One region of the Streptomyces sp. V3I7 genome, then DNA from elsewhere that is predicted to be linked to it. Evidence: riboswitches for the same ligand, from Rfam matches in the RefSeq annotation. Region 1 holds a riboswitch; the other holds the start of a gene.

Evidence for each region. Region 1 has a riboswitch for cobalamin ahead of QFZ74_RS06965 (cobalamin biosynthesis protein). Riboswitches for the same ligand answer to the same signal wherever they lie in the genome.
Region 2: it holds a riboswitch for cobalamin, as region 1 does, so the genes downstream of both, QFZ74_RS09170 (prenyltransferase/squalene oxidase repeat-containing protein) here and QFZ74_RS06965 (cobalamin biosynthesis protein) in region 1, are expected to answer to the same signal.

Annotation. Positions count from the first base shown of each region.
Region 1 is NZ_JAUSZK010000001.1:1,453,097-1,463,656, reverse strand. It holds gene QFZ74_RS06980 (putative cobaltochelatase) at 1-409, opposite strand, end outside; gene cobN (cobaltochelatase subunit CobN) at 406-4,059, opposite strand; gene QFZ74_RS06970 (cobyric acid synthase) at 4,068-5,648, opposite strand; gene QFZ74_RS06965 (cobalamin biosynthesis protein) at 5,645-6,604, opposite strand; cobalamin riboswitch at 6,714-6,848, opposite strand; gene QFZ74_RS06960 (hypothetical protein) at 6,996-7,223, opposite strand; gene QFZ74_RS06955 (inorganic phosphate transporter) at 7,258-8,499, opposite strand; gene QFZ74_RS06950 (class II aldolase/adducin family protein) at 8,843-9,541, shown strand; gene QFZ74_RS06945 (alpha/beta hydrolase) at 10,001-10,560, shown strand, end outside.
Region 2 is NZ_JAUSZK010000001.1:1,943,743-1,954,302, reverse strand. It holds gene QFZ74_RS09190 (ECF transporter S component) at 1-44, opposite strand, end outside; gene QFZ74_RS09185 (ATP-binding cassette domain-containing protein) at 41-2,248, opposite strand; gene QFZ74_RS09180 (CbiQ family ECF transporter T component) at 2,245-3,321, opposite strand; gene QFZ74_RS09175 (SCO2322 family protein) at 3,314-3,967, opposite strand; gene QFZ74_RS09170 (prenyltransferase/squalene oxidase repeat-containing protein) at 3,964-5,208, opposite strand; cobalamin riboswitch at 5,321-5,474, opposite strand; TPP riboswitch at 5,565-5,741, shown strand; gene QFZ74_RS09165 (TetR family transcriptional regulator) at 5,792-6,409, opposite strand; gene QFZ74_RS30410 (glycosyltransferase family 4 protein) at 6,619-8,655, shown strand; gene QFZ74_RS09155 (class I SAM-dependent methyltransferase) at 8,649-9,392, shown strand; gene QFZ74_RS09150 (prenyltransferase) at 9,389-10,459, shown strand.

The DNA of each region.
Region 1 (10,560 bases):
CGACGTACAGGATCCCGCGGTGCGCGTCGGCCAGCAGGCCCGGTTCGAAGGCCTTCACGCCCTCCGCGAGCGCCCGCTCGATGTCGAGCGCGCCGACCAGCCTGTCCTCGGAGGCGCCGACGGGCAGTTCGACCATACGGGCCGGCCGGGGCCCGGAGGCACCCGACTCGTGCGGGCCGTCCGGGCAGCCGGGGTCGGGGGAGGCCGGGTCGCAGGAGAAGCGGCACCCGGAGACGACGTCGACCTCCGGCAGCAGTGCCGAAAGGGCGCGTACGGCCGTGGACTTGGCGGTTCCCTTCTCGCCGCGTACGAGGACGCCGCCGACCGCTGGCGAGACCGCGTTCAGCAGCAGCGCGAGCCGCAGATCGTCCTGGCCGACGACGGCCGTGAACGGAAAGGGGGTGGTCACTTCTCGTCGCCCTCCAAGTCGCCTTCCAGCTCCAGGTAGGTGGCCCGCAGCCGCTCCAGCGTGTCCGCGTCGGGTTCGGCCCACAGCCCCCGGTCCGCCGCCTCCAGCAGCCGCTCGGTGATGCCCCGCAGGGCCCAGGGGTTGGACTTCGTCATGAAGTCCCGGTTCTCGGCGTCGAAGACGTACTCCGCCGACAACTTCTCGTACATCCAGTCGTCCACGACCCCCGCCGTGGCGTCGTACCCGAACAGGTAATCCACGGTCGCCGCCATCTCGAAGGCGCCCTTGTAGCCGTGACGCCGCATCGCCGCCATCCAGCGGGGGTTGACCACCCGGGCGCGGAAAACGCGGTGCGTCTCCTCGCCGAGCGTCCGCGTCTTCACCTGGTCCGGTACGGCGGAGTCGCCGACGTACGCCTCGGGGCTCGCGCCCGTCAGGTGGCGCACCATCGCCACCATGCCGCCGTGGTACTGGAAGTAGTCGTCAGCGTCCGCAATGTCATGCTCTCTCGTGTCGACGTTCTTCGCCGCCACCGCGATCCGCCGGAACGCCGTCTCCATGTCCCCGCGCGCCGCGCGCCCGTCGAGCCCGCGCCCGTAGGCGTAGCCGCCCCACACCGCGTACACCTCGGCGAGGTCCGCGTCGCTGCGCCAGTTGCGCGCGTCGATCAGCGGCAGCAGGCCCGCGCCGTAAGCCCCCGGCTTCGAGCCGAAGACGCGGGCCGTCGCGCGGCGCCGGTCGCCGTGCTCGGCCGCGTCCTCCTCCACGTGCGCCCGCACGTAGTTGGACGCCGCCGGCTCGTCCAGCTCGGCCACCGCCCGTACCGCGTCGTCGATCAGCCCGACCACGTGCGGGAACGCGTCCCGGAAGAAGCCGGAGATACGGACCGTGACGTCGATGCGCGGGCGGCCCAGCTCCTCCAGGGGGATCACCTCGAAGCCGGTCACCCGGCGCGAGGCGTCGTCCCACACCGGACGGCAGCCCAGCAGCGCCAGGATCTCGGCGATGTCGTCGCCCTGGGTGCGCATGGCGGACGTGCCCCACACCGTCAGGCCGACGGACTTCGGGTACGCGCCCGTGTCGGCCAGGTACCGCTGCACCAGAGAGTCGGCGAGCGACTGGCCGACCTCCCAACTCAGCCGGGAGGGAATGGCCTTGGGGTCGACGGAGTAGAAGTTGCGGCCGGTCGGCAGCACGTTGACCAGACCGCGCGTCGGTGAACCCGAGGGGCCCGCCGGGACGTAACCGCCGTCCAGCGCCCGCAGGATGTGACCGATCTCGTCCGTGGTGCGCGCCAGCCGCGGCACGACCTCCGCGCAGGCGAACTCCAACACGGCGACGGCGTCGGGCAGTTCGGTGCCCACCGTCACGCGGACCAGAGCCGGGACCGCCGTGACGTCCCACTCCCGGGACTCCATCGCCTCCGCGAGCCTGCGGCACAGCTGTTCCAGCAGGTCGATCGCGTCGGCGGCCGTACGGGACGGACCGTCGACCAGGTCCGTGAGTTCCACCGGTACCTTCACCGGCGCGCCCGGCTCGGCCAGCAACTCCTTCTCCACCAGCCCGAAATGAGCGGCCAGCGAGGCACGCAGGCCCGGCAGCGCGTTCGCCCGGCCGCCCCACACCTGGGAGGCGCGCAACACCGCCAGCACCAGGTTCACGCGCGGCTCGCCGACCGGTCCGCCGCCCAGGATGTGCAGTCCGTCGCGGATCTGCACGTCCTTGATCTCGCACAGATAGCCGTCGATGTGCATGACGAACTCGTCGAAGTCGTCGTCCCCCGGCTGCTCGTCCACGTGCAGGTCATGATGCAGCTCGGCGGCCTTGACCAGCGTCCAGATCTGGGCGCGCACGCTCGGCGCCTTCGCCGGGTCGAGGTCGCTCACCAGGGCGTACTCGTCGAGCAGTTGCTCCAGCTTCGCCAGGTCGCCGTACGTGTCGGCCCGCGCCATCGGCGGCACCAGGTGGTCGACCACCGTGGCGTGTCCGCGCCGCTTGGCCTGGGTGCCCTCGCCGGGGTCGTTGACGATGAAGGGGTAGATCAGAGGAAGGTCGCCGAGGACGGCGTCCGGGGCGCAACCGCCGCTCAGTCCCAGCCCCTTGCCCGGCAGCCACTCCATCGTGCCGTGCTTGCCCATGTGCACGATCGCGTCGGCACCGAAGCTGTTCTCCAGCCAGCGGTAGGCGGCCATGTAGTGGTGCGACGGCGGCATGTCGGGGTCGTGGTAGATCGCGATCGGGTTCTCGCCGAAGCCGCGCGGCGGCTGGATCATCACGACGACGTTCCCGAACCGGAGCGACGCCAGCACGATGTCGTTGCCGTCCACGTACAGGCTGCCCGGCGGCTCGCCCCACGCCTCCAGCATGGCCTCCCGCAGTGCGGGGTCGAGCGCCTCGAACCAGGCCCGGTAGTCGGCCAGCGGCACGCGCGCGGGCGCGGCGGCGAGCTGATCCTCGGTGAGCCACTCGACGTCGTGGCCACCGGCCTCGATGAGCCGGTGGATCAACTCGTCGCCGCCGGAGGGATATTCGGTGACTCCGTATCCGGCGTCGCGCAGTGCGTCGAGCACGCGGACCGCCGAGGCGGGCGTGTCCAGGCCGACCGCGTTGCCGACGCGGGAGTGCTTGGTCGGGTACGCCGTGAAGACGAGCGCGAGCTTCTTGTCGGCGTTCGTCTTGTGCCCCAGCCGGGCGTGCCGGACGGCGATCCCGGCGACGCGTGCCGCCCGCTCGGGATCGGCGACGTACACCGGTACGTCGTCCGGGCCCTGCTCCTTGAAGGAGAACGGCACCGTGATCAGGCGCCCGTCGAACTCCGGGATCGCGACCTGCATCGCCGCGTCCATGGGGGAGAGGGCCGCGTCGGAGGCGTCCCAGGCGGCGCGCGAGGAGGTGAGGCAAAGCCCTTGCAGCACCGGGACGTCGAGATCCGCCAGGGCTCCGATGTCCCAGGCCTCCTCGTCGCCGCCCGCCGAGGCCTGCGAGGCGTGCGTGCCGCCCGCGGCCAGCACGGTGGCGACGAGGGCGTCGGCGTCGCCCAGCAGCTCGTACAGCCCGGGGTCCGCGTCGCGCAGCGAACCGCAGTACACCGGAAGGGCGTTGGCGCCGTGCGCCTCGATCGCTTCGCACAGGGTGTCCACGAAGGCGGTGTTGCCGCTCAGTTCGTGGGCCCGGTAGAACAGCACGCCGACGGTCGGGCGGCCCGCCACCTGGGCGCGCTCGCCGTGGACGCCGTACCCGGGCATCGTCCGCGGCTCCTCGAAGCCCTCGCCGGTCAGCAGCACGGTGTCGGACAGGAACCGGGCCAGCTCGGTGAGGTTCGCGGGGCCGCCCTCGACCAGGTAGCGCAGCGCCTCCGCCACGACACCGGCCGGGACGGACGACTCGGCCATCAACTCGGCGTCGGGCACGGCCTCCCCGCCGAGCAGCACGGTCGGCACACCGGACGCCTTCAGCGCCGCGAGCCCCTCCTCCCAGGCCCGCTTGCCGCCGAGCAGCCGTACGACGGCGACGTCCGCGCCCTCGATCAGCCCGGGCAGCTCGCCGTCGACGTCCACCCGGGTCGGGTTGCCGATGAGATAGGAGGCGTCGGCGGCGCGGGCCGCCAGCAGATCGGTGTCGGCGGTCGACAACAACAACACTGTGCTCAACGCTGTGCTCATGCGGGCGCTCCCGGTGGAATGAAGGGCAGTCCTTGTGGCGCGCCCGACTCGATGAGCCGCCACAGCGCGTCCGTGTCCGCGTGGTGTTCGATCAGGTCGCCGAGCCGGTCGAGCTGCTCCTCGCGCAGCGCGGCGAAGGAGGTGCCGGGGGCGGGCACGAAACGGCGGCCCGCGGCGGCCGCCACCTCGCGCAGGAACGCCCGCCGGAAGCCGTCCGACTCCAGCGAGCCGTGCCAGTGCGTGCCCCAGGTGTGGCCGACCCGGCAGCCGTCCAGGCTGTGTCCTTGGTCATCAGAGATGAACGGCTCCCCGCCCGTGATGTGGGCGACGCCGTGGTGGATCTCGTAGCCCTCGACGGGTTCGCCGAGGGCCTCGCCGACCGGCCGGGTGAGGGTCTTCTCGCGGGCGAAGCGCACCCGGACGGGCAGCACGCCGAGCCCGTCGACCCGGCCCGCCCGGCTCTCGACCTCGTCCTCGATGTGCTCGCCGAGGATCTGGAAGCCGCCGCAGACGCCGAGGACGGGGCGTCCCTCCGCGGCCCGGCGCACGAGCGCGTCGGCGAGCCCGCGCTCGCGCAGCCAGGCGAGCGCCTTCACCGTGCCCCGGGTGCCCGGGATCACGACGAGATCGGCGTCGGCCAGTTCCTCGGGCCGGTCCACGAACCGCACCACGACGCCCGGTTCGGCGGCGAGCGCGTCCACGTCGGTGAAGTTGGACATGAGCGGGATCGCACAGACGGCGACCCGCAGCACGTCCTCACCGACGGGCGGCGCGACGGTGGACTCCCGGACCGCTCCCCGCAGGGACACCCGCAGCCCGTCCTCCTCGTCGATGCCGAGCCCGTGCTGGAAGGGCAGGACGCCGTACGTCCGGCGTCCGGTGAGCCCGTGCAGCATGTCCAGGCCGGGCTCGAGCAGGCCGACGTCGCCGCGGAACTTGTTGACCAGGAACCCGGCGACCAGCTCCTGGTCCTCGGGCGCGAGCAGGGCGACCGTGCCGAAGAAGGAGGCGAAGACGCCGCCCCGGTCGATGTCGCCGACCACGAGCACGGGCAGCCGGGCGCCGCGCGCGATACCCATGTTGACGATGTCGGTACGCCGCAGATTGATCTCGGCGGGGGACCCGGCCCCCTCGCAGATCACCGCGTCGTAGCTGCCGCGCAGTTCGGCGAGGCTGTCCAGCACGGTGCCGAGCAGTTGCTCCCGCTGTCCGCCGCGCAGTTCCTTCCCGGGGGACGACCCGGACGACCCCCCAGGCCCCCCGAAGAACCCGCGCGCGCTCAGCTCGCCGACCGGCTTGCCGAGCAGCACGACCTGGCTGCTGCGGTCGCTGCCCGGCTTGAGCAGCACGGGGTTCATCCGCGCGGTCGGCTCGACGCGGCAGGCCTGGGCCTGCATGGCCTGCGCCCGCCCGATCTCCGCGCCCTCGCGCGTCACGAACGAGTTGAGGGACATGTTCTGCGCCTTGAACGGCGCGACCTTGACGCCCTGGCGCGCCAGCCACCGGCAGATCCCGGCGGTGACGACGCTCTTGCCGGCGTCGGAGGTGGTGCCGGCGACGAGGAGTCCCCCGCTCATGACGTACGTCCCTTCGTTCGCGTTGCGGCGGTGAGGGCCGCGCGGGCGGCGACGGCGGCGCCGAGCGCGAGCCAGCCGACGCGCCGGGACAGGCGTACGGCGCGCTCGACGTCCCGGGTGGTGACGGCGCGGCCGCCGGCGTTGAGCACCGGGCGGTGTTCGACGCGCCCCGCGTAGGACAGGGTGCCGCCGAGCCGTACGCCGAGGGCGCCCGCGAAGGAGGCCTCCACCGGACCGGCGTTGGGGCTCGGGTGCCGGTGCGCGTCGGCGCGCCAGGCGCGCAGGGCGCCGCGCGGATGCGGGCCCGCGACGGCGGCGAGGGACGCGGTGAGGCGTGCGCCGGGCCAGCCGGCGGCGTCGTCGAGCCGGGCCGAGGCCCAGCCGTAGCGCCGGTGGCGGGGCGACTTGTGGCCGACCATGGCGTCGAGGGTGTTCACGGCGCGGAACCCGAGGAGTCCGGGCACCCCGCCCACGGCCCCCCAGACCAGCGCCCCGACGACCGCGTCGGAGGTGTTCTCGGCGACCGACTCCACGACGGCACGCGCGATCCCGTCGGCGTCGAGCGCCTGCGGGTCCCGCCCGCACAGCCGCGGCAGCCGTGCCCGGGCCTCCTCGACGTCGCCGCTCTCCAGGGCGCGCCCGATGCCCCGGGCCTCGCGGGCGAGCGACGTGCCCCCGACGACGGCCCAGGTGGCGGCGCCGGTCAGGGCGACGGACGCGGTGAACGACGGACGGACGGCCCGCTCGGCGAGGACCCCGAGGGCGACGGCGCCGCCCGCACACACGGCGGTGTGCAGCGCGCCCCATCCGCGGTGGTCCCGCCAGAGCAGCCGTTCCACGGCTCCGGCCGCGCGCCCGAACACGGCGACCGGATGCCCGCGGCGGGGATCGCCGAGGAGCAGGTCACCGAGGAGGCCGGCGGCCGTGCCGTACGCGAAGACGCGATCGGCACGCATGTGCTCAGCCGGTCGTGGTGTCAGAGATCGTGGTGCGGAAGGGCGATCCGGTGGCGCACGAACGGCAGCCGAGCATGGCGGTATGTCCTCACTCAGGGTGTCCACGCCCTGGTTCGACGAGACCGGCGGCAAGAGTTCCTGGCTCCCGGGGAGTACTCCCCGGTGACAGTGGCGGGACCGCGCCGGATTCGCACCGGCTTCCTCTTCTGCCGCCGTACATGGCCCCGGCAGTCCACCACGTGCCCGGAAGGGCCGTCAACTGCCCATTGACCTGCGCGGGGAGAGTGTGCCGAGCCCCACAGGGCGGCATGGAGAAGGCTCCTGCCCGAACCTGTCGGGGAGGAGCCTTCCGGAAAGGGCTTCGGTCAGCCCTTGATCATGATCAGTTCGATCAGCCCTTGGCCATGATCAGGTGGATGCCGTACGCCACCGCCGCCGCGCAGCCGGCGAAGCACACGTAGGCACCGGTCAGCGCGAGGGCCGCGGAGTCGCCCTGCGCGACCGCCCGCTCGCGTCGCGACAGACCCGACACCCCGAGGGTGAACAGGGCCACGAGGCCGACGGCCACCGCGAGGCTGACACCGAAGACGGAGCCGATGGCTGCCCAGTCGATCTTCATCGTGATGATTCCTTACGTACCCGGGTGGCGTGGCTCAGACGGTGGCGGCCGGGTGAGTGGCCGGCTCGGCGGTGGCCTGGGCGGGCATCTTCGCCGTCAGGTCCTGGGCGGACACGGAGCCCACCGGGGGCGGCGTCACGGCGGCCATCGCCGTGGTCACCACACCGGCCGGCTCCTCGGTGCCGTTGACGTTGCTGCTGTCGACGACCTCGCGGCGGGAGAGCTTCCAGATCGCGGCGCTGGAGGCGACCAGGAAGACGGCGACGCCCGCGGTGCCCCAGTCGCCCAGGCCGGTCACGGTCTCGGCGAGCGCGCCGACCAGGGCGGCGGCCGGGAGCGTCAGCACCCAGGCGACGACCATGCGGGTCGCCGTGGACCAGCGGACCACACCGCCCTTGCGGCCGAGGCCCGCGCCCATCACCGAGCCGGAGACGACGTGCGTGGTGGAGAGGGAGAAGCCCAGGTGGGAGGAGGCCAGGATGGCCGTGGCCGCGCTGGTCTGGGCGGCGAAGCCCTGCTGCGGCTGGAGCTCGGTCAGGCCCTTGCCCATGGTGCGGATGATGCGCCAGCCGCCGAGGTAGGTGCCGAGCGCGATGGCGAGACCCGCGGAGAGGATGACCCACATCGGAGGGTTGGAGCCCGGGGCGATGGCGCCGCCGGCGACCAGGGCCAGGGTGATGATGCCCATCGTCTTCTGGGCGTCGTTCGTGCCGTGCGCGAGGGACACCAGGCCGGCGGAGGCGATCTGACCGGCGCGGTAGCCCTTGCGGGTGGCCTCGCCCTCGGCCTTCCTGCCGATCGTGTACGAGAGCCGGGTGGCGAGCATCGCCGCCAGACCCGCGACGACCGGGGCCGCGACCGCCGGGAGGAGGACCTTGGTGACGAGCTCGTCACCGTGGACGGCACCGAAGCCCGCCGAGGCGACGGTGGCGCCGACCAGGCCGCCCATCAGGGCGTGCGAGGAGCTGGAGGGGAGTCCGACCAGCCAGGTCAGCAGGTTCCAGAGGATCGCGCCGACCAGGGCGGCGAAGATGACCTCGGGACGGATGCCGGTCTCGTCGACGAGACCTTTGGAGATCGTGTTGGCGACCTCCACGGAGAGGAAGGCGCCCACAAGGTTGAGAGCGGCGGACATGGCCACCGCGACCTTGGGCTTCAGCGCACCGGTGGAGATGGTCGTGGCCATCGCGTTGGCGGTGTCGTGGAAACCGTTCGTGAAATCGAACGCGAGTGCGGTTATCACCACAATCGCGAGGATCAGCGAGAAGTTTTCCATTTACCCAGGCAATCGTTCGAGGTCATTGGCGCGTTGACCGTAAGGAACCTGAGTGAACGGAAGGTGAACTGGGTCGGGCGTCATGGTGTCACCAAGAGGGAGCCGCTGCTCCGCTTGCTCGTGGCGGCCCAGACGCCCCTTGGCTCAGTGTCCCGGGCGAACGATTTCGGCCGGTTCGGCGACCCGTCGAAGAGATCCTGGTCACCCGACAGGCTGCCGCGGCTCGCGTACAGCGTGTGGCCGTCCGGCGGTCAGGTGCCGCCGTCGCGTACGAAGTGTCGAATGACCGGCGGTCTTCGGCCAAGCGCTGCCCCGCCGGGGGACCGGCTGGCAAGATCACCGCATGGCTGAACAGAGGCGGGAACAGGCTGAACAGAGGCGGGAACAGAGGGACGTGAGCGGCGAGGAGGCACGCGCCTGGGAGGACCTGGTCGTCGCCGCACGTCGCACGGTGTCCGACGGGCTGGTCGTCGGCGCCTCGGGCAACGTGTCGGTGCGCGTCGGGGACACCGTGCTGGTCACGCCGTCGGGTGTGCACTACGACCGGCTGACCCCGGACGACGTGACCGGCGTCGACCTCGACGGCCGTCAGGTCCTCGGCCGCCTGGTCCCGACCAGCGAACTGCCCATGCATCTCGCCGTCTACCGGGCCACCGACGCGGGCGCGATCGTCCACACGCACGCCGTGCACGCCACGGCCGTCTCGACGCTCGTGCCCGAGCTCCCCTCCATCCACTACATGACCGGCGCCCTCGGCGGCCCCGTCCGGGTCGCCCCGTACGCGACCTACGGCACCGAGGAGTTGGCCGAGAACATGCTCCGCGCCCTTGACGACCGCTACGGCTGCCTCCTGGAGAACCACGGCACGCTCACCTACGGCGCCACCCTGGACCAGGCGTACGACCGCACGGCCCAGCTGGAGTGGATGTGCCGGGTGTGGCTGAAGGCATCCTCCCTGCCGGGCCGCACCCCGCATCTGCTGTCCCCGGCACAGGTAGCCGAGGCGGGCGAGCGCCTGCGCGCATACGGCCAGAAACCCTGACCACCGCCCCACTCGCGCCCCCGGCCGGGCTGATGACCTGTCTCCCCGCAGGGCTGCTCGTCTCTCCGCCGGGCCGCTGGCTCTCCCCGCGGGCGTCGCGCGCCCCGGGGCCGCTCACCCCCGTCGGGTCGGACTCGCCCGCCCCCCGCCGGGCTCGTTCGCCCCACCCGTCGGGCGGGACTCCCCGCTGGGCCTGTTCGCAGGGCGGCTCGCGCCTCTCGGCCGGGTCTGTTCGTCTTTCTGCCGGGCGGGCTGGCTCGCCTCGCGGGCGTCGCGTGCCCCTGAGGCCGCTCGCCCCCGGTCGGGTCGGCTCGCCCCCCCCGCCGGGTCGGCTCGCTCCCCCTCACCGGGCCCGCTCGTCTCCCCGCCGGGTCCGCTCGCCTCGCCGGGTCCGCTCGCCCCAGTCGCCAACCTCCGGTCCCGCTGGCCGGTGAGCGGGTCCGACCGGACACTGGACGGGTGCGCACAGTCAAAGTGGTGGCCGCCGGCGTCGCTGCGGCCCTGGTGGGCGCCGTGGCCGGCGTGCTCGCCGGACGACGGGCCAGCAATGCCGCGCTCAAGGCGCCCCCGGGCCGGCCGCTGCCGACCCAGCCCCGGCTCACCGTGCACGGCACGGGCCCGGGCCGGATCACCCTCACCCGCGACCTGGCCTCCCTGCACCCCGGCACCTACGGCCTCGCGGGCAACGGCACGCACGCCGTGGTCGGCCCCGTCCTGGAGTCCGCCGCGCACAGCGCCGACACCGTCGTACGCCGCCTGGAACGCGTCACGCACGGCAGCCTCCGGTCCGGCGACAAGGTCTGGCTGACCCCCAACGTGCACGTCGGCGACCCGGGCGCCGCCCTCGGCCTCGACCATGCCGACGTCGACGTGCCGGGCGAACTCGGTCGGCTGCCCGCCTGGTTCGTGCCCGGCGAGCGGGACACCTGGGTGATCCTCGTGCACGGGCTCGGCACCACCCGCGAGCTCCCCCTGAACGTCATGGAGTTCCTGCACCACCGACGGCTGCCCCAGCTCGC
Region 2 (10,560 bases), 490 kb from region 1:
ATGGGGCGGGACTGGCGAGTGGTGGTGCGGGTGGTCGTGCTCACGCGAGTGCCTTTCGTACCTGGGCGACCGTGAGCCACTTCTGCGGGGCGAGGATCTTGGTGACCTGCGGGGCGAAGGAGGGGGAGGAGACCACGATGTCCGCCGTCGGCCCGTCCGCGATCACCTCGCCCTCGGCCAGCAGCACGACCCGGTGGGCGAGTTCGGCGGCCAGCTCCACGTCGTGGGTGGCCAGCACGATCGCGTGCCCCTGCGCGGCGAGGCCACGAAGCACGGCGACCAGGCGGGCCTTCGCCGCGTAGTCCAGGCCGCGGGTCGGCTCGTCCAGCAGGAGCAGGGGAGGGCGGGCGGTCAGCACGACGGCCAGGGCGAGCGCCAGCCGCTGGCCCTCGGACAGGTCGCGCGGGTGCGTGTCGTCGGCGATCCCCGGGAGCAGTTCGCCGACCAGCGCGCGGCAGGTGCCGGGCTCGGCCTGCGCGTCCCGGTCGGCGGCCGCGCACTCGGCGGCGACCGTGTCGGCGTACAGCAGATCGCGGGGCTCCTGCGGTACGAGGCCGACGCGGCGCACCAGTTCGCGCGGCGCGGTGCGATGGGGGACCGCCCCGCCGACCCGCACGGAACCGGACGTCGGCTCGACGAGCCCGACGAGCGATCCCAGCAGCGTGGACTTGCCGGCGCCGTTACGGCCCATGAGGGCGATGGTCTCGCCCGGGGTGACGGTGAGGTCGACGTGCCGCAGCGCCTGGACGCGGGCCCGGCGCACGGCGAGCCCGCGCACCTCGGCGACCGGCGCGGAGGTGGGGGCCGTGGCGTCGGGAGTGCGCTTGCGGAGGCGGCGGAGGAGGGAGAGGAAGGAGCGGGGGGCGGGCTCGGGCTCGCTGGAAGGCCCGGCTTGGGTGGCGCCGTGGGTGGGGGGCTCGGGTGTCTCGGGCCTGTGCGCTGCGGGCGGGGGCGTTTTCGTGGCGGCGGCTGCGGAGGGAGTGTGGGCCGGGGGTCGGCCTGCCTCGGAAGGCGCGGCTTGGGTGGCTTCGTGGGTGGGGGGTTCGGGTGTCTCGGGCCTGTGCGCTGCGGGCGGGGGCGTTTTCGTGGCGGCGGCTGCGGACGGGGCGTGGGCCGGGGGTCGGCCTGTCTCGGAAGGCGCGGCTTGGGTGGCTTCGTAGGTGGGGGGTTCGGGTGCCTCGGGGCTGTGCGCTGCGGGCAGGGGCGTTTCCGTGGTGGCGGCGGCTGCGGACGGAGCGTGGGACGTGGGTCGGCCCGGCTCGCGGATCGCGGATCGTGGCGCGGTGGGGACGGAGGGCCGTGGCTCCTCGGGTCGGCCCGGCTCGCGGGCCGCGGATCGTGGCGTGGCGGGGGCGGGGGGCCGTGGCTCCTCGCGCGCGGGGGCGCTCGGCTCGCGCATGCCAGGGAGCCCCGGGTGCGGGGCCGGGCAGTGGGCGGCGAGGCGTTCGCGGAGGTCGCCCGCCCGGCGGCGGGCGTCGCGCACCGTCAGGGGCAGCGGAGACCAGCCCGCCAGCCGGCCCAGGTCCACCACCGGCGGGTACACCGGGGCGACGGCCATCACCTCGGCCGGGGTGCCGAGGACCGGGGCCGCGCCCGGCGCGGGCAGCAGGGCGACCCGGTCGGCGTACTGGATCACCCGCTCCAGGCGGTGCTCGGCCATCAGGACCGTCGTGCCGAGGTCGTGGACCAGGCGCTGGAGGACGGCGAGGACCTCCTCCGCGGCCGCCGGGTCGAGCGCCGAGGTCGGCTCGTCGAGGACGAGCACCTCGGGGTGCGGGGTGAGGACCGAGCCGATCGCGACGCGCTGCTGCTGGCCGCCGGAGAGGGTGGCGATGGGACGGTCGCGCAGGGCGGCGAGGCCGAGGAGGTCGAGGGTCTCCTCCACCCGGCGCCGCATCACGGCGGGCGCGAGTCCCAACGACTCCATCCCGTACGCGAGTTCGTCCTCGACCGTGTCCGTCACGAAGTGGGCGAGCGGATCCTGGCCCACCGTGCCGACGACGTCGGCCAGTTCGCGGGGCTTGTGGGTGCGGGTGTCGCGGCCGGCGACCGTGACCCGGCCGCGCAGGGTGCCGCCGGTGAAGTGCGGGACGAGCCCGCTGACCGCGCCGAGGACCGTGGACTTGCCCACGCCCGACGGGCCGACCAGCAGGACGAGTTCACCCTCCGGGACCTCGAAGTCCACGCCGCGCACGGTGGGTTCGGCCGCACCGTCGTAGGTGACGCTGACGTCCTCGAAGCGGATCACGACGGCTCCTTGGGGGCGACGAAGGCCGGTGTCAGGGCGAGGAGTACGGCCGCCGCCGGCCACAGCGGCAGCGCGGGCGCGGCGAGCGGGACGACTCCGGGGTGCAGGGCGGCGGGATCGCGGACCGCCGCGAGGGAGAGCAGCGCGGCGACGGCGGTGCCGGACCCGGCGACCAGCCAGGCGCGCGCGTTCCAGGGGTCCGGCCGGTAGCGGGTGCGCGGCGAACGGCGGCCGCCGAGGCGCAGCCCCGCGAGCGCGGCGGCGGCCGAGACGGCCAGCACCGGCAGCCCGTAGGCGCCGCCCTCCGCGGTGAGCAGCCCGTACGTCCCCGCGCAGACGCCGAGCAGCCCACCGAGGGTGAGGACGGCGGTCGTACGGCGGACGGGGGCGGGCACGTCGGCGGTACGTCCGTAGCCGCGGGCGTCCATCGAGGCGGCGAGCGCCACCGAGCGCTCCAGGGCGCCCTCCAGCACCGGCAGCCCCACCTGGAGCAGTCCGCGCAGCCCGCTGTCCGGACGGCCGCGCAGCCGGCGGGCGGCACGCAGCCGCTGGACGTCGGCGATGAGGTTCGGCGCGAAGGTGAGGGCGACGACCACGGCCACGCCCGTCTCGTACAGGGCGCCCGGCAGGGACTTGAGGAGCCGGGCCGGGTTGGCGAGGGCGTTGGCGGCGCCGACGCAGATGAGGAGCGTGGCCAGCTTGAGGCCGTCGTACAGGGCGAAGACCATCGCCTCGGCCGTGACCCGGCCGCCGAGCCGGATGCCCTGCGCCCAGTGGGGCAGCGGGACTTCGGGCAGAGTGGCGATCACGTGCGTGCCGGGGATCGGGGAGCCGAGGACCACCGCGAACACCAGGCGGATGAGCAGGACGGCGAGGGCGAGCTTGGCGAAGGCCGCGTAGGAGCGGGACCAGGGGGCGGCGGTGCGGTGGGTGGCCACCACATACCCCGCCGCGGCTATGAGAAGGGCGAGCAGGAGGGGGTTGGTGGTGCGGGTGGCCGCGGTCCCCAGTCCGAGGGACCACAGCCACCACGCGCCGGGGTGCACGGAGGCAGGGCCGCGGCGCTCACGCATCCCGGCGCCGCCGTGCCTGCCACACCGCGGCCACGCCCAGCAGCGCCACCGCACCCGCCCCCGCCAGCAGCCCGACGGACGGGCCGTGATCAGCGGCGGCCGGCTTCTGCGGAGCGGTCGCGGGCTTCGCGCCGCCGGGCCGCGCCGCCACCTGCTCGCCGCAGCCCTGCCGCGGATACCCCGCGATGGCGCACAGCAGGGCGTTGGTGTCATAGCGCAGCGGCTTGGCGACGGCGGCCAGGGCCTCGGCCGTGGTCGCGTCAGGGGAGACCACCGCGCAGGCGGTCCGGGACTTCGGGGGCCCCTCGCCCGACGGGGCGTCGGCCGCCGTACCGAAGTCGAGGACCAGTGCCACCCGCTTGCGGTGCTCGCGGGCGGGGGTCTTCCCACAGATCGAGCCGAAGTCCGCGTCGCCGCGCGGGCGCGTGGCGTCGGCCGAGTCCTCGCTCACGGAGAAGCGGAAGCCCTGGACGGCGCCGTCGGCGGGGCGGGCGGTCGCCGGGCCCTCGGTGGCGTACGTCCAGTGGTCGCCGCCGCGCTCCCAGAAGGACCAGTAGCGGTAGCCCGCGGCCTGCGCCTGGCCGGCGGTCCCCCACAGGAGGAACCCGGCCAGGAGCAGGAGCGCGGCACGGCGGACGGTGGTCACGCCTGCTGCTGCTTCTTCTTGCGACCGCTGTACAGGAGGCCGACGCCGATGCCCGCGACGAGACCGGCACCGCCGATCCACCAGCCGCGGCCGCCCGACTTCTGCTCGTCCTCCACGGCGGGCTTGGGCTTGGGCTGGACCGCCGGCGCAGGGCCGGTCGCGTTCAGTGCGCGCACGAGGTCCATGCCGCCGAAGTCGTGCGGGTCGGTGCCGGCGGCGTGGGCCGCGAAGATCAGCTGGGCGTAGGCGGCCGGGCCGCTCTGCCCGGCCCAGGCGGAGGCGTTCTTCTCCAGCCACTTCAGCGGCTTGCCGGTGCGCTCGGTGCCGCCCTGGGCGGCGAGCGCGACGACCGCGTCCGCGGTGTTGCCGAAGTCGGGCTGGGCGTCGGCGCCGGGCATCACGGACGTGAGGTGACCGGTCTTCGCGACGGCGTCGGCGAGGTAGGCGGCGCCGTTGGCCGCGGCCCGCTCGGGGGTGGCCTTGCCGGAGTCGGTGCAGCCGGCGCCGGCCTTCTTGCCGTCCTCCTTCGCGGCGTCCTTGCCCGCGCCCGCGGCCATGCCCTGGCCGAGCGCGCCCAGCACGGCCGCCGCGGTCGCGTCCGCGTTGGCGGCCAGCTTCCCCTTCTTGTCGGGCTGGTAGGCGAAGGCGCCCGCGTCGTCGCCGGAGCAGGGCAGGGCGAACGTCAGGAGCGCGTCGTAGGGGGACTTGCCGTCCTTGACGACGTCCGCGGGCTTCGTCCCGGTGGCCGCGAGGGCGCCGATGACGACGGCGGTGGAGTTCGCGTCGCTGGGGCCGCCGGCCGTGTAGCCCCAGCCGCCGTCCTTGTTCTGCGCGGACTTCAGCCAGGCGATCGCCGACTTGGTGACGTCGCTGTGGCCGCCGGTCGCCGCCAGGGCCTGGACGGCGGCGGCCGTGCTGTTGGTGTCGACCATGACCTTGGCGTCGCACGCCTTGCGGGGCTCGGCGCGGAAGGCCGGGAAGGCGCCGCTCGCGCACTGCTGCCCGGTCAGCCAGTCCACGGCCTTGGGGGCGGGGGTCACGTGCACGGTGCGCTGGGCGAGCAGTGCCAGCGACTGGCGCCAGACGCCGTCGTACTTCGGGTCCGTCTTCCCGTACAGACCGGACGGGAGCGCCGGCGGCTTCGGGGACGCGGACGGCGAAGCGCCGTCGGCTATGGCGGGCGTGGCGGCGGCGAGCACGCCGACTGCGGCCAGGGCAGCAGCGCTGCGGAGGACGTTCATGGTCGGGCGGGTGCCTCTCCCTGCGGGGGAGCCGGGCAGCACACGGGAGAACCCCGGGCGGCTCGGCTCCGTAAACCTCGACGGTGCCGTACGCGGGCGGGTGCCGGCGCACGTGAGCCGGTCACGTCCGGGCGGGGCAGTCCGGCTCACCGGTCCTCGCGGAGCGGCTCACGGTTGCGGGTCAGCGCCGGAATTGCACCGGCTTCCCCCCGTACGGGTGTGATGACGACGCGCACACTCTACCGGCCCGTAGCCGTAATGCTGAGGGGTGGCGGCGGTCCCGTGAAAGGGTGAAAAAATCTTCCCGTTCGGGGTGTTGCATCGGGTATGGGGTGTTCTATCCTGTAAGTGGCCTACGGAACGAGTGAGGGAGTTCGACCGGAGTAGCCGACTTTGATGGACGCGTAAAGCATCCATTGAGGCCGACGTCGACGGTCGTAACTGAGAGGCCTGAAAGCAGCAGTAAGGCTGGAAGGCGACCCCTAGTACCTGATCCGGGTAATACCGGCGAAGGGAACCCGTTTCGTAGGTTTTTTGTGTGCCCTGACTATGTGCCCCTGATTTTCTGTGCCCTGATGCGGCTCTAGTCGATGAGCCGGCACACCGTCTCGATGTCGGTCCTGACCTGCTCGATGGACGCGCGCCCCGACACCCAGGTGATCAGCGCCGAGTGCCAGGTGTGCTCGATGACGCGGACCGCGGAGAGCTGCTCCGGGGTGGGGTCCTTCAGTCCCGTCGCGTCCAGGATGATCGCCGTGGTCTGCCGCGAGACCCGGTCGACCTCCGCCGACACACCGCGGTCCGCGAAGCTCAGGGCGCGCACCATGGCGCCGGCGAGCTGCGGCTCGCGCTGCAGTGAGCGGAAGGCCCGCATCAGCGTCCGCGCCACCCGCTCGCTCGCCGTGTCCCCCTTCGGGGGCCGCCCGCCCAGGGTGGCGTGCAGGCGCTCCAACTGGTCCTGCATCGTGGCCACCAACAGGTGCACCTTGGACGGGAAGTAGCGGTAGAGCGTGCCGAGCGCCACCTGCGAGTCCTCGGCGACCTCCCGCATCTGCACCGCGTCGAAGCCGCCCCGAGCGGCCAGCCGCGCGCTCGTCTCCAGGATCCGGCGCCGGCGCGCCTCCTGCCGCGCCGTCAGGGGCGGCGCGGACTGCCGCGTCGGCGGTACGGCTCTCGGTGCGACCTTGGCTTCCGCAGGCATGGGTCCCGTTCCGTGACGGTCGGTGAGTACGTGTGACCGGACCGCAGGGCAGGGGGCTCCGGCCGTGGCGTGAATCACCTGATCCACAGCTCGCAGCGCCCCTACCTGCCGGTAGATTCAGAGCCTCTTGAACGATCAAGTCTGTAACTTGTTCTAGATTAACGCCACGCGTAATCTCGCGGAATGGTGCAGGGAGAAGGGGGCCCAGGGTGACCGCTGAGGCCAGCGATGCGGGTGCCGGTGACGGCCCCGCGGCCGATGGGGGGCGACCGCTCAACATCGCCCTCCTCACCTACAAGGGCAACCCGTTCTGCGGCGGCCAGGGCGTCTACGTACGGCACCTCTCCCGTGAGCTGGCCCGGCTCGGCCACCGGGTGGAGGTCATCGGCTCGCAGCCGTACCCCGTGCTCGACGAACACGAGGACTATTCCGGGCGCCTGAGCCTGACCGAACTGCCCAGCCTCGACCTCTACCGCCAGCCCGACCCCTTCCGCACCCCGAAGCGCGACGAGTACCGCGACTGGATCGACGCGCTCGAGGTCGGCACGATGTGGACCGGCGGGTTTCCCGAGCCGCTGACGTTCTCCCTGCGGGCGCGCCGTCATCTGCGCGCCCGGCGCGGGGAGTTCGACGTCGTGCACGACAACCAGACGCTCGGCTACGGCCTGTTGGGCGACATCGGCGCGCCGCTCGTCACCACGATCCACCACCCCATCACCGTGGACCGGCAGTTGGAACTCGACGCCGCCGGTGACTGGAAGCGCCGCTACTCCGTACGCCGGTGGTACGCCTTCACGCGCATGCAGAAGCGCGTCTCGCGCCGGCTGCCGTCCGTCCTCACCGTCTCCGGGACCTCGCGCCAGGAGATCGTGGACCACCTCGGCGTGCGGGACGACCGCATCCACGTCGTCCACATCGGCGCCGACACCGACCTGTTCTCGCCCGACCCGTCGATCGCGCGAGTGCCGGGCCGGATCGTGACCACCTCCAGCGCCGACGTGCCGCTCAAGGGCCTGGTCTTCCTCGTCGAGGCGCTGGCGAAGGTGCGCACCGAGCACCCCGCCGCCCACCTCGTCGTCGTCGGCAAGCGCGCCGAGGACGGGCCGGTCGCCCAGGCCATCGAGCGCTACGGCCTGGAAGGCGCCGTCGAGTTCGTCAAGGGCATCTCCGACGCCGAACTCGTCGACCTGGTCCGCTCGGCCGAGGTCGCCTGCGTGCCGTCGCTGTACGAGGGCTTCTCCCTGCCCGCCGCCGAGGCCATGGCCACCGGCACCCCGCTCCTCGCCACGACCGGCGGCGCGATCCCCGAGGTCGCGGGCCCCGACGGCGAGACCTGCCTGGCGGTGCCGACCGGCGACGCGGACGCCCTGGCCGCGGGCCTGAACCGCCTCCTGGCCGACCCCGAACTCCGAGCCCGCCTCGGCGCCGCGGGCCGCGACCGAGTCCTGAAGAACTTCACCTGGGCCCGAGCCGCCGAAGGAACGGCGGCCCGCTACCGCGAAGCGATCGCCCGAGCCGCCGCCCCGAGCCGCCCGGCGAGCCGCTCGGGAGGCGTGCCCTCGGGCCGCCCGGCCGGTTCCGGAGCCCCGATGCCGACCGGCTCGGCCGCGCACGCCGGTTCGTCGGACCTCGCCACGAGCGCGATCGCGGTCCGGGACGACCAGGCCGCTGCCGTGCGGGACGCCGCAGCCGTCGGCGCGCTGCCGGGCGGGTCGCCCGCGCCCGCGGTTCCGGCGAGCCCTGCCACGAACGCGGTGCGGGAGGACCAGGCCGCTGCCGCGGCGCAGGACGAACTCCCGGCCGCAGCCGTTGGCGCGGCTTCAGCCCACGAACCCGCTGCCGCGGTCCAGGACCGCTCTCTCGTCGGCGCGGTGCAGGACCACGCCGCCGTCGGCGCGCTGCCGGGCGGGTCGCCCGCGCCCGCGGTTCCGGCGAGCCCTGCCGGGAGCGGGGTGCGTGCGGCGCAGGACGAGGTCCCGGCGCACGAGCCTGCGGGCGCGGCGCACGAGCGTTTTCCAGCCGACGTACCGCGGGATCACTCGGCCACCGGCGCGACGCACGACCGTTCTCCCGTCGGCGCAGCGCAGGACGCTGCCGTCGTCGCCGTGCCGGAGCCTTCTCGCGGTGGCGGTCCGGTGTTCTCGGGGGAGACGAAGACCGGCCGCCGTGCGGCCGCAGCGAGTGCCGCGGGGGCGGCCTCGACGACTGACACCGGTGTCTATCCCGAAAGCAGGGCCACGTGCTGACCGTCGACTTCACCCGGTTCCCGCTCGCCCCGGGCGACCGCGTCCTGGACCTCGGCTGCGGGGCCGGACGGCACGCCTTCGAGTGCTACCGGCGCGGCGCCCAGGTCGTGGCCCTCGACCAGAACGCCGAGGAGATCCGCGAGGTCGCCAAGTGGTTCGCGGCGATGAAGGAGGCCGGTGAGGCCCCGGCCGGTGCCACCGCGACCGCCATGGAGGGCGACGCCCTCGCCCTGCCCTTCCCCGACGAGTCCTTCGACGTCGTCATCATCTCCGAGGTCATGGAGCACATCCCCGACGACAAGGGCGTCCTCGCCGAGATGGTGAGGGTGCTCAAGCCCGGCGGCCGCATCGCCGTCACCGTCCCGCGCTACGGCCCCGAGAAGGTCTGCTGGGCGCTGTCCGACGCCTACCACGAGGTCGAGGGCGGGCACATCCGCATCTACAAGGCGGACGAACTCCTCGCCAAGATGCGTGGGGCGGGTCTGCGGCCGTACGGCACGCATCACGCGCACGCGCTGCACTCGCCGTACTGGTGGCTGAAGTGCGCCTTCGGCGTCGACAACGACAAGGTGCTGCCGGTGCGGGCGTACCACAAGCTCCTGGTCTGGGACATCATGAAGAAGCCGCTGGCCACCCGGGTCGCCGAACAGGCGCTGAACCCGCTGATCGGCAAGAGCTTCGTGGCGTACGCGACCAAGCCCCACCTGCCCCGGCTCTCCGAGGCGGACGCCAAGTGACGACCCCCCGGACAGAACACCTCGTCCTGCCCGGGGTCCTGACCGCCGAGCAGGCCGCCGAGACCGTCCGCGGCATCCTCGCCGTGCAGCGGGAGGACGGCGCGATCCCCTGGTTCCGCGGGCACCACCTCGACCCGTGGGACCACACCGAGGCCGCCATGGCCCTGGACGCGGCCGGCGAGCACGAGGCCGCCGAGCGCGCCTACCTGTGGCTCGCCCGGCACCAGAACGAGGACGGCTCCTGGTACGCGGCCTACGCGGACGGCGCCTTCGACGACGTCACCGACCCCTCCCGCGAGTCGAACTTCGTCGCGTACATAGCCGTCGGCGTCTGGCACCACTACCTGTCGACCGGCGACGACACCTTCCTCGACCGCATGTGGCCCTCGGTCGTCGCGGCCATCGAGTGGGTCCTGCGGCTCCAGCGGCCCGGCGGCGAGATCGGCTGGCGGCGCGACGCCGACGGCACCCCCACGACGGACGCCCTGCTCACCGGCAGCTCCTCCATCCACCAGGCGCTGCGCTGCGCCCTCGCGATCGCCGAGCAGCGCGAAGAACCCCAGCCCGACTGGGAGTTGGCGCTCGGCGCCCTGCGGCACGCGATCAGCGGCCACCCCGAGCGGTTCCTCGACAAGGACCGCTACTCGATGGACTGGTACTACCCCATCCTGGGTGGCGCGTTGACCGGCACCGCGGCCAAGTCCCGTATGGAACAGGACTGGGAGCGGTTCGTCGTACCCGGACTGGGTGTCCGGTGCGTGGCCCCAAACCCCTGGGTCACCGGCGGCGAGTCCGCCGAACTCGCCCTGGCGCTCTGGGTGATGGGCGAGTCCGACCGGGCGCTGGACATCCTCAAGTCCATCCAGCACCTGCGCGACGCCGAGTCCGGCCTCTACTGGACCGGGTACGTCTTCGACGACGACGCCGTATGGCCCCGCGAGCTCACCACCTGGACGGCTGGCGCCCTCCTCCTGGCGGTCGCGGCCCTCGGCGGCCACGAGGCCACCTGCGCCGTCTTCGCGGGAGACCACCTCCCCAGTGGTCTAGACCCCGACTGCTGCGCCTGAGGTGAGACGGGTGCGGGTTCCCCCGAGTGGCGTAGCCGGCCGCCCGGGGTGAGCCTGCCGGGAGAGGCATCTGCTCGGGGGAAGACGCTCGGGGACGACAT